One region of the Weizmannia sp. FSL K6-0777 genome, then DNA from elsewhere that is predicted to be linked to it. Evidence: riboswitches for the same ligand, from Rfam matches in the RefSeq annotation. Region 1 holds a riboswitch; each other region holds the start of a gene.
The links. A riboswitch is a leader RNA that binds a small molecule or an ion and turns the genes downstream of it on or off. The one in region 1 is predicted to bind S-adenosylmethionine.
Positions count from the first base shown of each region.

Region 2: it holds a riboswitch for S-adenosylmethionine, as region 1 does, so the genes downstream of both, metK (methionine adenosyltransferase) here and NST70_RS16770 (methionine ABC transporter ATP-binding protein) in region 1, are expected to answer to the same signal.
Region 3: it holds a riboswitch for S-adenosylmethionine, as region 1 does, so the genes downstream of both, NST70_RS04005 (O-acetylhomoserine aminocarboxypropyltransferase/cysteine synthase family protein) here and NST70_RS16770 (methionine ABC transporter ATP-binding protein) in region 1, are expected to answer to the same signal.

Region 1 covers NZ_CP151971.1:3,499,395-3,504,159, reverse strand. The annotation lists gene NST70_RS16785 (ParM/StbA family protein) at 1-415, shown strand, start outside; gene NST70_RS16780 (hypothetical protein) at 427-999, shown strand; gene NST70_RS16775 (ABC transporter ATP-binding protein) at 1,061-1,840, shown strand; SAM riboswitch class I at 1,922-2,030, shown strand; gene NST70_RS16770 (methionine ABC transporter ATP-binding protein) at 2,103-3,143, shown strand; gene NST70_RS16765 (methionine ABC transporter permease) at 3,133-3,795, shown strand; gene NST70_RS16760 (MetQ/NlpA family ABC transporter substrate-binding protein) at 3,857-4,699, shown strand.
Region 2 covers NZ_CP151971.1:2,347,411-2,352,175, reverse strand. The annotation lists gene NST70_RS11225 (DNA mismatch repair protein MutT) at 1-44, shown strand, start outside; gene pckA (phosphoenolpyruvate carboxykinase (ATP)) at 195-1,784, opposite strand; SAM riboswitch class I at 1,955-2,103, shown strand; gene metK (methionine adenosyltransferase) at 2,249-3,460, shown strand; gene asnB (asparagine synthase (glutamine-hydrolyzing)) at 3,691-4,765, shown strand, end outside.
Region 3 covers NZ_CP151971.1:892,674-897,438, reverse strand. The annotation lists gene NST70_RS04010 (homoserine dehydrogenase) at 144-1,127, opposite strand; gene NST70_RS04005 (O-acetylhomoserine aminocarboxypropyltransferase/cysteine synthase family protein) at 1,386-2,684, opposite strand; SAM riboswitch class I at 2,788-2,895, opposite strand; gene cls (cardiolipin synthase) at 2,995-4,440, opposite strand; gene NST70_RS03995 (peptidoglycan DD-metalloendopeptidase family protein) at 4,669-4,765, opposite strand, start outside.

The sequences.
Region 1 (4,765 bases):
AATCCGCGTCAAATACGGGGTCGAATTGGACAGCCGCCGTGATGTGGTCGATATTATCACGAAAAAGCATGACCGCAACCATATTATGGTAAAAGGCAGCCGGACAAGCGTGCACGACATTACAGACCGTATCTTGTTTGACCTTGCAAAGAAACAATACCGCCTGCTCCGGAACGTGTGGCAGAAAAACTCACAAACAGAGATTTGCTATTTTGTCGGCGGCGGTTCTGTTGTCCTGAAAGATTACTTAAAAACGCTGAACAACAGCCTTGACGGCTACAATATTGATTTCTTTGAAGATGAAAAAGAGAGCATCTGGATGATGGCCAATGCTTACTACAAATTAATTTCGGATTATGTGAGGAAAAACAATAAACCGGAAGACAAAGGAAAGAAACCGGTCGAATCCAAATAAGGTGAAAAAATATGGAAAAACAAAGCGGGATGAAGCGGGGCCAGACGATTGCGTTCCGGATCCCCCAGGATACGCCCGATCATATTTTAAAAGAACTGTCAAAGTTAAAAGAAAAAGAGAAACGGAACTTCTCCGCCAAAATAGCCGGATATGTGATACAAGGTGTTAACCAGTCGCTCGTAAAGGACAAAGAAACCATTACAATCCCGCTGCCGCGCAAACTGACAAAAGTGCAACATGACTGGCTGAAGCATGAACATTCGGAAGCGATGCTCGGCAGCATTGTTTACGAACTGATTCAGGATCCACTCCGGGCGACTTCGCTCTTTGCGGCCCTTTCGAAACAACCTGTATCTATGGATGAGACGCTTTTTTTACAGGAAGACGAATTGCCGCAAACCAGCGAAGAAGCGGACGGGAAACCGGTTCGATCCGGTGGTGAGCCGCCTGGATCGGATGATCTTGATGCATTCGACTGGAGAACTGCCGCCGCCGAACCGGCACCGCCCGAAACGGGAGCGCCGGAAAAAGAAGAAGATGCGGAAGACCTGCTCGGGGATTTTCTCGCCAGCATGAATAAATGAAGTGCGCAGGGTGAACCCCTGTGTGTCTAAAACTTGTACGAAATGTAAGGGGATGGCACAGATGGAAAATATAATCGAAGTTGCCGGTGTGAGCCTGATGCGCGACGGCAAAAAACTGCTCTCGGACATTCACTGGACGGTCAAAAAAGGGGAGCATTGGGCTGTCCTCGGCTTAAACGGTTCCGGCAAAACCACTTTGCTCAATATGATCAACGGGTATATTTGGCCGACAAAGGGGAGCATCAAGGTGCTCGGGAAAGCGTTCGGAAAAACAAGCCTGCCGGAACTGCGGAAATCAATCGGCTGGGTCAGCTCCTCCATCCAGGAAAGGATACCGCGCACCCAACTTGCACGCGATGTGGTCATCAGCGGCAAATATGCATCCATCGGGCTGTATGAAGCGGTGGATGCACAAGACGAAGAGAAAGCCCTGCGCTTGATGGAACAATTGCATTGTGCTTCCCTTTTTAGCCGTGCTTATGAACATTGTTCGCAAGGAGAGCGGCAGAAGCTTTTAATTGCGCGCGCGTTAATGGCGGAACCGCGCATCTTAATTTTGGACGAGCCTTGCAACGGGCTGGATTTGTTTGCCCGGGAAATTTTGCTAGAAAGTGTGGAAGAGCTGGCGAAAGATAAGAACGGACCGACGCTTGTATATGTCACGCACCATCCGGAAGAAATTTCTCCCGCTTTCCAAAAAACATTGCTGATCAGAAACGGGGAAGTTTTCCGGCAGGGCCGGACTTCCGAGATGATTGAAAAACAAGTGCTTTCCCGCTTTTTTGAGCATGAAATTCACGTGGAGTGGCGCGGAAACCGGGCATTGTTTCAAGTTGTCTGACGATTGAAAAACAAAAAAATATAAAATAATGAATTGACAAATCCCGAGCCGTCCACTAATATTTAAATATAACAAATGAATAACTTATCCAGAGAGACTGAGGGACAGGCCCGATGACGTCCAGCAACCTTCAAATCTTTTTTTGAAAGGTGCTAATTCCTGCAGAATGGTTCATTCTGAGAGATAAGTCACTTGACCGGCAAACCTCTTTCGAATGAAAGAAGGTTTTTTTTTGCCAAAAGGAACAGAAGGAGTTTTCAACATGCTGGTATTAGAAGATATTCATAAGGTATACGGAAAAGGGAAGGACAAAAAGGTTGAAGCGTTAAAAGGCATCAACCTGCGTGTTGAAAAAGGGGAAATCTTCGGGGTGGTTGGTTACAGTGGTGCCGGGAAAAGCACACTGATTCGGTGCGTCAATCTGCTCGAGCGGCCGACTTCCGGGAAAGTGCTCGTTAACGGGGTCGACCTTGTGCGCCTGCCGCCTGCCAAGCTACGTCAAGAGCGAAAAAAAATCGGCATGATTTTCCAGCAGTTCAATCTGCTTCAGTCAAAGACGATTTTTCAAAATGTGGCCATGCCGCTTGTGCTGGAACATCGCCCGAAGGAAGAAATAAAGGCAAAAGTGGCAGAATTATTGTCTTTTGTCGGGCTGGAAGAGAGAATGCATCACTACCCTGACCAGTTGTCAGGCGGCCAGAAACAAAGGGTCGGTATTGCAAGAGCCCTTGCGACAGATCCGGACATCTTGCTTTGTGACGAGGCAACGTCTGCCCTTGACCCGAATACGACCGAAGCCGTGTTGGACCTTTTGCGGAAAGTCCGGGACGAGCTGGGCATTACGATCCTGATGATTACCCACGAAATGAATGTCATTCGTGATATTTGTGATAAAGTGGCGGTGCTGGACGGCGGAAAAATTGTGGAGCAGGGCCCTGTAATCGACCTTTTCACAGAACCGAAAACGCAAATTGCGAGAAGCTTTGTGAAAACTGTGCTGAATGATTCGATTCCGCCATCGGTGCAAAAACTGATCGATGAAAGCAGCAAAGACAACCCGCACGGCATTTACCGGATTCTGTTTAAGGGAGCTTCCACCAATATGCCGCTGTTATCCAATACAGCAAAACAATTTTCAATCGACCTGAATGTGCTTCATGGCATGATCACCGAACTTCAGGGAATCCCTTTTGGCAACCTGCTTGTCGAATTGAAAGGCGACCCGGAAGAAATGAAGCGGGCCATTCAGTACATCAACGATCACGAAGCGATCATTCGGGAGGTGGAGAAAAATGGCATTTGATTGGTCATGGTTTTGGCCGCAATTTTTCACGGCAATGGGCCAGACGCTGTATATGGTGGCTGTATCATTACTCATTTCCATCATCATCGGCATCCCGGTTGGCGTCATTCTCGTTATTACCCGGGAAAACGGCATATGGGAAAACAAATGGATTTTTAATATTTTAAATGTGATTATCAATATTTTTCGGTCGATCCCGTTTATTATTCTCGTTGTCGCGATCATTCCGTTTACGCGCTGGGTTGTCGGGACAGCGATCGGAACAACCGCAGCGATTGTGCCGCTTGTGTTGTACACTGCTTTTTACATCGGGAGGCTCATTGAAAGTTCACTGCTTGAAGTCGACAAAGGGACAATCGAACTTGCGCAGTCAATGGGGGCGACGAACTGGCAGATTATTTGGCGGTTTTTGCTTCCGGAAGCAAAGGCATCCATGGTGCTCAATTTAACGATTGCCACCATCGGGCTGATTGGGGCTTCCGCGATGGCGGGCGCGGTCGGTGCCGGCGGGATCGGGGATTTGGCGATCACGTACGGGTACAACCAGTTTCAGACAGGCGTCATGATCGTTACCGTTATCACGCTGGTCATTTTCACCCAGCTTGTCCAGACATTGGGCAACTTTCTCTCCAAAAAAATCCGGAGAAAATAATATTGGGAAAAAGGGTTACACCTTTTTTATAAAAAATTCAATTCAGGGGGACTTAGCAGCGATGAAAAAATTTGCGATTCTATTATTGGGGCTCATCCTGGTTTTGGCAGGATGCGGGGCCAAAAACAATTCGAGCAGTACAAGCACAAAAACAATCAAAGTCGGGACAACCACTTCTGAAGTGCCGACATGGAATTTAATCCAGAAACTCGCGAAAAAGAAAAATATTAATATTAAGATTGTCCGCTTTGACGACTATGTTCAGCCGAACCTCGCATTAAGCGACGGGGAAATTGATATTAACGCGTTCCAGACGGTTGTTTATTTCGATGATTTTATCAAACAACGCAATCTGAAGCTTTCGGCGATCGGCACAACGAATATTTGGCCGATGGGGATCTACTCGAAAAGATATAAAAAGGTCAGCGAAGTGAAAGATGGCGACCAAGTTGTGATTCCGAAAGACCCGACAAACCTCGGCAGGGCTTTGCTTTTGCTGCAAAAAGCCGGATTGATTACGACGAAAAAAGGTTTCACAGGCAAAGGCGGGCTTGAAAATGTCGCTTCAAACCCGAAACATTTGAAAATTACTGCCGTGGATGCCGCCCAAACACCGCGCGGCCTGGATGATTCGGCACTCGCTGTGATCAATTGCGATATGGCCATTAATGCCGGCTTAAACCCGACGAATGACTCCATCTTCCGTGAAGATGCGGGCAACAAAGCGTATATCAATATTATTGCGGCCCGGACAAAAGACAAGAATGACAAAACGTTGAAAGAAATCGTAAACATTTATCATTCAAAAGAAGTCTCTGACTTTATCAAAAAGCATTATAAAGGTGCAGCCGTCCCGGTCAATAAACCGGTATCGTATTTAAAAGATTATAAGCAAACACAATGATGGCAAATAGTTTCATAGCAGCCCCCTAAAAAACAGCGGGCATAGAGACAGGCGGTTTATCCGCCC
Region 2 (4,765 bases), 1.2 Mb from region 1:
TGCAGGAAGGAATCAGCGCCGTCCAGACAAGCACCTGGTTTTAACTGGGTTTCCGCTTTTGCTTAAATGAGCAGACCCTTGGTACTCGCCGTAACCTTTTGGGTTGCTGCAGCGTTTCCGCTTTTACAGAAATGAGCATACCACAATTTAATTGGAGTCTCATTTTAATTTAAAATGCGGGCTCCCGTTTATGCTTATATAAGCGGGCCGCCGAGTTTTTCAATGTCATCCGGCACCGAAAATTGCCGGAAATTTTCTTTGAACCGGGCTGCAAGTTCGAACGCTTTTTCACGGTAAGCCTGCTTGTCCGTCCATGTATCTGCCGGATAAAGGACGTCATCTGACACCCCTTCAATATGAACCGGGATGTGTAGCCCGAAAATATCATCCTGCCGTGTTTCGGTATCTTTCAGTTTGCCGTTTATCGCAGCCCGGACCATGGCCCGCGTATCGCTTAATTTCATGCGGGAACCGGTTCCGTACGGGCCGCCTGTCCAGCCGGTATTGACAAGAAATACCTGGACGTTGTGCCTGTCAACTTTCTCGCCGAGCATTTCCGCATAAACGGCGGGCTCAAGCGGCAAAAACGGCGCGCCGAAGCAAGTGGAGAACACGGCTTCCGGGCGCGTGACGCCGCGTTCGGTACCGGCCAGTTTAGAAGTGTAACCGCTTAAGAAATGGTACATGGCCTGCTCTTTTGTCAGCCTGCTGATCGGCGGCAGGACACCGGATGCATCGGCCGTCAGGAATATAATGGTTGACGGATGGCCGGCCATGCCGGAGCGGGCAATATTGCCGATGTTTTCAATCGGGTAAGCAGCCCTTGTATTTTCCGTCAGTGCATTGTTGTCATATTGCGGTTTGCGGGACACCGGATCTACGACCACATTTTCAAGTACGGTCCCAAAACGGATCGCCTGGTAAATTTGTGGTTCTTTTTCTTCCGTAAGCCCGATGCACTTTGCATAGCATCCGCCTTCAATATTGAAGACACCGCTGTCGGACCAGCCGTGCTCATCGTCCCCTATAAGTGCGCGCTCCGGATCGGCGGAAAGCGTCGTTTTCCCGGTCCCGGACAAGCCGAAAAACAGGGCCGTATCGCCGTTTTTCCCAGTATTGGCGGAGCAGTGCATGGGAAGGATGCCTTTTTGCGGCAGCAAGTAATTCATGATGGAAAAAATGCTTTTTTTCATTTCGCCTGCATATTCCGTCCCGCCGATCAAAATTATCCGGCGTTCAAGTGAAATCATGATGAACGCTTCGGAATGCGTGCCGTCAAGCGCCGGGTCTGCCTTAAACAGCGGCGCGGAAAGAATCGTAAATTGCGCATCGTGTTGATAGAGCTCCTCCGCATCCGGCCGGATAAACAATTGATGCGCGAATAAATTATGCCAGGCGAACTCATTCACGGTCTGGATCGGAAGGCGGCTTTTTGGATCGGCACCCGCAAAACCTTTAAACACAAAAATTTCGTCTTTCCCTTTTAAATGCCGGACCATTTTTTCATAAAGCCTGTTGAACACGCCGGGAGAAACCGGCTGGTTGATTTTGCCCCAGTCGACACGGTCTTTTGATTCGGAGTCGACGACAATAAATTTATCTTTCGGTGACCTTCCTGTATATTTTCCTGTTGCAGCAGAAATGGCCCCTTCCGTTGTCAGTACAGCTTCTTTCCGTTCGATAATTTTTTCCATTAATTGTGGCACGGAAAGCTGCATGCGTACGTTTTCCCCCGACAACAAAAACTTTAAATCGTCAGAAGCGCCAATCAGATCCATTTTCATAAACCGCCCCTTTGAATAACTTATTTCACTTTAAACGATATCAGTATAACATATTCATCCGTTTATTACATACTTTTTTCCGGGAAAAATGCAGAGGACAAAGGGGAGAAGGGCGAAAAAATCATTGACAGCGCCTGCTAAATTGCGTATGATTTTACTTTGAACGGATACTCTTATCCCGAGCTGGTGGAGGGACGGGCCCGATGAAACCCAGCAACCCGCCTCTGGAACAGGCAATGCGCTCGCAACGCAGCTGCCGCTTGACTTCCAGGCAAAGGTGCTAACCTGCAGCAAGGATTGTTTCCTTGAACGATAAGAGTGAAAGGCGCGATTGATTGAAGTCAAAACCTTTCCACTCATGATGAATGGGGAAGGTTTTTATTTTTGGCTTTGTACATGAAATGAATCGAGTTTAGGGTATGAGTACCGTTTCCAATATGTAACCATATAAGGAGGAAAAGCGGATGTTAAAAGGACGGCATTTGTTCACATCGGAATCGGTGACGGAAGGCCATCCGGACAAAATTTGCGACCAGATTTCCGATGCCATTTTGGATGCCATTTTAGAAAAAGACCCGAATGCCCGCGTTGCCTGTGAAACTTCCGTCACAACAGGGCTCGTGCTTGTCACGGGGGAAATTTCCACCAATACATATGTGGATATTCCGAAAGTGGTGCGCAAGACCATTAAAGAGATCGGCTATACGCGCGCGAAATACGGGTTTGATGCGGAAACATGCGCTGTGCTGACATCGATTGACGAACAGTCCGAAGATATTGCGCGCGGCGTTAACCAGGCTTTGGAAGCCCGCGAAGGCGGGATGAGCGACGAAGAGATTGAGGCAATCGGAGCCGGCGACCAGGGCCTGATGTTCGGGTTTGCCTGCAATGAGACAGAAGAGCTGATGCCGCTTCCCATTTCGCTTGCCCACAAGCTTGCCCGCCGTCTTGCTGAACTCCGCAAACAAGAAGTGATCCCGTATTTGCGCCCGGATGCGAAGACACAGGTGACAGTTGAATATGACGAGAACAACCAGCCTGCCCGCATTGATACGATTGTCATTTCAACGCAGCATGATCCTGACACAAGCGCCGGACAAATCCAGGAAGATATGAAAAAATACGTCATTGAACCGGTTGTGCCGGCACACTTGCTCGATGCGGATACAAAGTATTTGATTAATCCGACCGGCCGCTTTGTTATCGGCGGCCCTCAAGGGGATGCGGGGCTGACCGGCCGCAAAATCATTGTCGACACGTACGGCGGCTATGCACGTCACGGCGGCGGCGCATTTTCCGGGAAAGACCCGACGAAAGTGGACCGTTCCGCTGCTTATGCCGCCCGCTATGTTGCGAAAAATATTGTTGCGGCAGGCCTTGCGGAAAAATGCGAGGTACAGCTTGCGTATGCGATCGGGGTGGCGAAGCCCGTTTCTATTTCCATCGATACGTTTGGGACCGGAAAAGTGCCGGAAAAAGTGCTGATCGAGGCGGTCGAAGCTCATTTTGACCTGCGCCCGGCCGGCATTATCAAAATGCTCGACTTGCGCCGTCCGATTTACAGGCAGATCGCTGCGTACGGGCATTTCGGCCGCGATGATTTGGATGTGCCTTGGGAAAAAACGGACAAAGCCGGGGCGTTGAACGAATTCGCCCGCAATCATATCGGAAAATAATATGAAAAAGAGCGCGCCTGGTATACAGGCCGCTCTTTTTCATAAAACGGCGGGAATAAGGAATCCTGTTTGCCTCATTTTTAACAAAAACCCTGCAAACTGGCGGAAAACATGCTAAACTATATTACATGTGCAGAATTTGGCCGTCAAATTTTGGCGGAAATGCATTTGTTTTTTAAAGAAATAAATTTACAATAGAGTATATCGAAATGAAGTAGGTGACTTTTTACATGTGCGGATTTATTGGCTGCGTCCATGACCATCCCGTTACATTATCAGACGAAGACAGGCAACAGTTTAAACAGATGAATCATATGATTGAGCACCGCGGCCCGGATGATGAAGGCTTTTATGAAGACGAGCATATCCAGTTCGGTTTCAGGCGCCTGAGCATTATCGATATCGAGGCGGGGCACCAGCCTTTAACATACGAAAACGAACGGTACTGGATTATTTTTAATGGCGAAATTTATAACTATGTGGAATTGCGTGAAGAACTGCTAAAAGAAGGGATGACATTCGAAACGAATTCGGATACGGAAGTCATTCTTGCCATGTACAGCCGTTACGGCGAAAAAGCAATCGGACGTCTGCGCGGGATGTTCGGGTTTGCGATCTGGGATAAGCAGGAACAAACGCTTTGCGGCGCGCGTGACCCGTTCGGCATTAAACCGTTCTTCTATTATGAAGACGGCGATAAAATGTATTTCGGTTCTGAAAAGAAAAGCATTTTGCTTGCCATGGAAAAACCAGAACTGAATTATGATGCTGTCCAATATTATTTAACCTACCAATTTGTGCCCGAACCTTTCACCATGACAAAAGACATCCGGAAACTTGAACCGGGCCATTATTTTGTGAAAAAAATTGGCAAACCGATGGAAATCAAACGATATTGGAAAGCATCCTTCCACCCGGTTCATAAAAGCGAGGACGAATTTATTCAAGAAGTGCGTGACGTAATGATTGATTCGGTGAAAGTCCATATGCGCAGCGATGTACCGGTTGGCGCATTCCTGTCGGGTGGGATCGATTCCTCGATTACGGCATCGATTGCAAAACAGTTCCATCCGGGCATTAAAACATTCTCCGTCGGCTTCGAACGCGACGGCTACAGCGAAATTGATGTGGCCAAAGAAACGGCGGAAAAACTCGGGGTTGAAAATATCAGCTATGTGATCACGCCGGAAGAATACATGAAAGAACTGCCAAAAATCATTTGGCATATGGACGATCCACTCGCAGATCCTGCCTGTGTGCCCCTTTATTTTGTGGCGCGTGAAGCAAGAAAGTACGTGACCGTTG
Region 3 (4,765 bases), 980 kb from region 1:
AGGTAAAAAAAGAAGCCTCTTCCGCTAAGCCGGGAAAGCGAAAACGGAAGAAGCCGTAAAGAGGTTGAGGGGTTCTCCCCCCTCGCTAAAATGGTATCTTAGCATCGCAAAAAATATACGTTTCCTTATCCGGAAAAACCGGATCACGAAACGGCGTCCAATTGCAAAACGGGCCGGTAACCCGCCGCAAAGTCTTCAATCATGGCGCTTGCCGTCGGAAATTTCCCGGCACCCGGACCTGTAAGGGTAATTTTTCCGATCAGGCTGCCGTAAATCGTGACGGCATTGTTGACGCCTTCCACCGCATAAAGGGCGTGTTCGGGAGGGACGAGGACAGGCTTAACGGATGCTTTCAGCGTCCTGCCATCACGGTATATGTCCGCAATATGCTTATAACGGAGTCCCTTCCGATCCGCTCTTTCAATATCCGCAAGCGAGAGGCCGCCTATCCCTTCAACTTCTACTTTCTCCCAGTTCGGCTGGGTTCCGAATACGAGCCGGCTCAGGATCATCAACTTACAAAAGGCGTCCTGCCCTTTTACATCATTGCCCGGGTCAGCTTCTGCATAGCCGTGCTGCCTGGCGATTTCCAACGCTTCTTCAAATGGAAGATGTTTTTCACGCATTTCCGATAAAACAAAATTGGATGTGCCGTTTAAAATCGCCTGTACACGCTGGATGTCATTGACCTGAAGCTGCTGGGAAATCGTCCGAATCACAGGGATGCCGCCTGCGGTTGTCGCTTCGTAACCGACAAACACGCCTTTTTCTTTCGCTTTTTCAAGCAGCACATTCCCATATCGTGCAAACATGACTTTATTGGCAGTAATGACGTGGCAGCCTTTTTCAATCGCTTGTAAACAGTAGGAAAAGCCTGGTTCTTCCCCGACAATCGCTTCAAACACGACTTCAAGATCGGGAATAGCGAGAATTTCCCGGAAGTCCGTCGTGACGAGCACAGAACTGTCAATGTTCCGCTTTTTTCGGGGGTTTTTGATCAGAACCGCTGCAATCTCTACCTCGGCATGCAGCTTTTCTTTCAGCTGCTCGCGGTGGGTCCGGACCGCTTCGTACACGCCCTGGCCGACCGTTCCAAAGCCGAGCAGCGCTGCTTTAATCACCCTCATTTATCCAAAAACCTCCCTATATATAGCGTCTTTCGCCTCTGAAGCGTTTTGTTCATTTAAAACGGTCAAGCGGTCCGACAGTATTCGGTGCAGCCGGTATCCATAAGCTCCCGATCTGGATCAGGTATGCAGACCGTCCGGGCCGCAACATTGTTCAATGGGATCAGCCCAGAACGGTTTCGTATAAGTTTTCCGGATCGCCTGTTGGCATTCGCCATGGCGACCTTCGCACGAATCTGCCGGGCCTGCTCCCCGCTTTTACCGGGCTGTAACGGCTGTTGCTTTTGTAATGGCCTGATCCAGGTCAGCTGTCAAATCTTCAACGGCTTCGAGCCCGACAGACAGGCGGATTAAATCGCCTGTAACCCCTGATTTTTCCAGTTCTTCATCGCTCAGCTGCGAATGCGTAGTCGTTGCTGGGTGGATGATCAGCGATTTCGCGTCGCCGACATTCGCTACATGCGACCACAGCTTAATATTGTCGATCACGCGCCTTCCTGTTTCCCGGCCGCCTTTGACACCAAAGTTGACAATGGAGCCGTAGCCGCCGTTCAAATATTTTTGCGCCAGCTCATGGGACGGATGGTCTTCAAGTCCCGGATAATTGACCCATGCAACATCTGGATGGTTTTTCAGAAATTCCGCGACTTTCAATGCATTTTCGTTATGCCTTTCCACACGCAGATGCAGCGTTTCAAGCCCTTGCAGGAATAAAAAGGCGTTGTCCGGACTTAAAGTCGGCCCGAAGTCGCGCAAAAGCTGAACACGAAGTTTTGTGGCGAACGCAGCCTGTGCCGTGTCGACGCCGTAGCGCAAGCCGTGGTAGCTCGGATCCGGTTCACTAAAGTCCGGAAATTTGTCTGTGTTCCAGTCAAAACGCCCGCCGTCAACGGCAACACCGCCGATCGCCGTTCCGTGCCCGCCGATCCATTTTGTCGCCGAATGGACAACCACGTCCGCGCCCCATTTGATCGGATTCGCGCCATACGGAGAAGCAAACGTGTTGTCGACAATCAAAGGAATACCGTTTTCATGGGCCACTTCCGCCACTTTTTCCACGTCGAGCACCTGCAGGCTTGGGTTGCCGATAATTTCCGCGTACAATGCTTTTGTTTTCGGGGTGATCGCCTGGCGGAACGCTTCAGGGTCGGACCCATCCACAAACTTGACGTTAATGCCATATTTCGGCAATGTCACAGCAAACAAATTATAGGTGCCGCCGTAAAGATTGCTGGCAGATACGATGTCATCACCCGCACGCACGATGTTCAAAATGGAAAAGGCAATGGCCGATGCGCCGGATGATAAACCGACAGCCGCTGTTCCGCCTTCCAGTGCAGCAACACGTTTTTCAAAAACATCCACAGTCGGATTGCCGAGACGGGAATAAATGAAACCTTCTTTTGATAAATTGAAGACGCCCTCTGCATGTTCTGTATCCGGAAAAACGTAAGAAGTCGTCCGGTATACCGGTACGGCGCGCGATCCTGTCGCCGGGTCCGGTTCCTGGCCGCCGTGCAGCAATAAAGTTTCCGGTTGTAATGATGGTTGTGTCATTTTAAAGCCTCCTGATTTTTTAAAATTTTTCCGTGAAAGATGGAAGAGGAAGTGAAAAAACCCTCTTCGTAAGGGAAGAGGGTTACAATGTATGTAAGTTCCTCCCTTATCTTTCAGACGCATGTCTGTAGGAATTAGCACCTTTTCAGGCAAATGCCTGAAGGTTGCCGGGCTTCGCAGGGCCTAGTCCCTCCGCCGCTCTCGATAAGAGTTTCTTTTCATAATTCAATTTTGAATGACTTATTGTTTAAGATTATAGAAGACCAATGGCAAACCGTCAACCTTTTTTTGAAAAAATTTTCTTTTTCTTCTACAATATTGGCGACAATAGCCGGGAAATGGACTCTTTAAACCGCACATAAAGCGGCCGGTTCTGGTAATCATGGAGCGTTAATTCGGTTGATTCGGCCATATCGTCCCGGAAAACGCCGGCAAGTGTGCCGGAAAGCTCACGGTCGTACAGCAAGGCGTTCACTTCAAAATTGAGACGGAAACTGCGCACATCGATATTGGCCGTCCCAACGGAAGCAATTTTCCCGTCTACGACAATCATTTTCGCATGGATGAACCCTTTTTGATAAATGTACACTTTGACGCCCGTTTTTAACAGCTGGCCGATGTTGGAAAGCGTCGCCCAGTAGACAAACATATGATCCGGTTTATTTGGAATCATAATCCGAACATCCACTCCGGATAAGGCGGCAAGCGTCAGCGCATTCAGGAGGCTGTCATCCGGAATAAAATATGGTGTTTGTAAATAAATATATTTTTTGGCGGAATTGATCATTTTAATATAGCTGTTTTTAATCTGCTCCCATTCAGAATCGGGGCCGCTTGAGACGATTTGGATATCGGTTTCACCCTGCGATGGGATGACCGGGAAATAACGTTCTTCATCTCTTACATCGTGCGGTGACGCCTGATTCCAGTCCAAAATAAAGCGAGTCTGCATGGCATAAACAGCACTCCCTACAATCCGTAGATGCGTATCCCGCCAGTAACCGAATTTCTTATTCAGACCAAGATACTCATCCCCAACGTTAAAACCGCCGATATATCCGATCTGCCCATCAATAATCGCCAATTTCCGGTGATTCCTGAAATTGACGCGCAAATTGACGAGCGGGATCCGGGCAGGAAAAAAGGACGCCACTTCCCCACCAGCAACAACAAGCGGCCGGAAAAATTTGCGGCGGAACAGCATTCGCGACCCCATATCATCATAAAGCAGCCGCACCTTTACACCTTCTTTTGCTTTTTGCGACAGCAGTTCAATCAATTCCTGGCCGAGGCGGTCATTCCGGAAAATATAATATACAAGATGAATACTGTCTTTTGCATTCCGGATGTCTTCAAATAAAGCCTCGAATTTTTTCCTGCCATCTGTAAAGATATCGACGTGATTGTCCTGGGAAAGAATCGCCCCGTCATTCATCAGCAGCATATAAACGAGATCCTTGTACTGGATTGTCCGCTCATCATGAAACGGGAACCGGTTTTCGCGCAGCAGTTCAATTTGCTGCTGGGAAATTTCCTTAATGCCGATCTTCTCCTGTACCTTCCAGTCAAAAATTTTCCGGCGGCTTAAATTTTGCCCGAATACCAAATACAGGATAAAGCCGGCAATCGGCAGGAATAATAGCACCAAAAGCCATGCCCAAGTTGCGCCGACATCTCGCCGTTCCAGGAAAATAACGGTTCCCGCCAGAATAAAATTCAAAAGAAACAAGATAACCAGTAGTACCGTTATAATCATTGCGTTCTCCTTTTCGTACACCCTTTGTTCCTGCTTGAGGTTTGTTCCCGGCCGGTATCCGGGAACACGGTGAAGTGTTTTGGAATTGATATAGGATATGTTTGCGCAGCAAAAATAACAATTGTATCATACCATAATATTTGCGCCTTACCTATCGTACAGCACTTTCCCTGCCATTGCATGCAAAAAGAACCGCACCAATGGATACGGTTCTTTTTTTCGTCCTTATTAAAAGTTAACATAGTTTCTCGGGTTTTGGGCACCGGTATGTGGCGGTGGTGTCCAGCGGCCGTTATAAATTTCAAAGTGAAGATGCGGTCCTGTT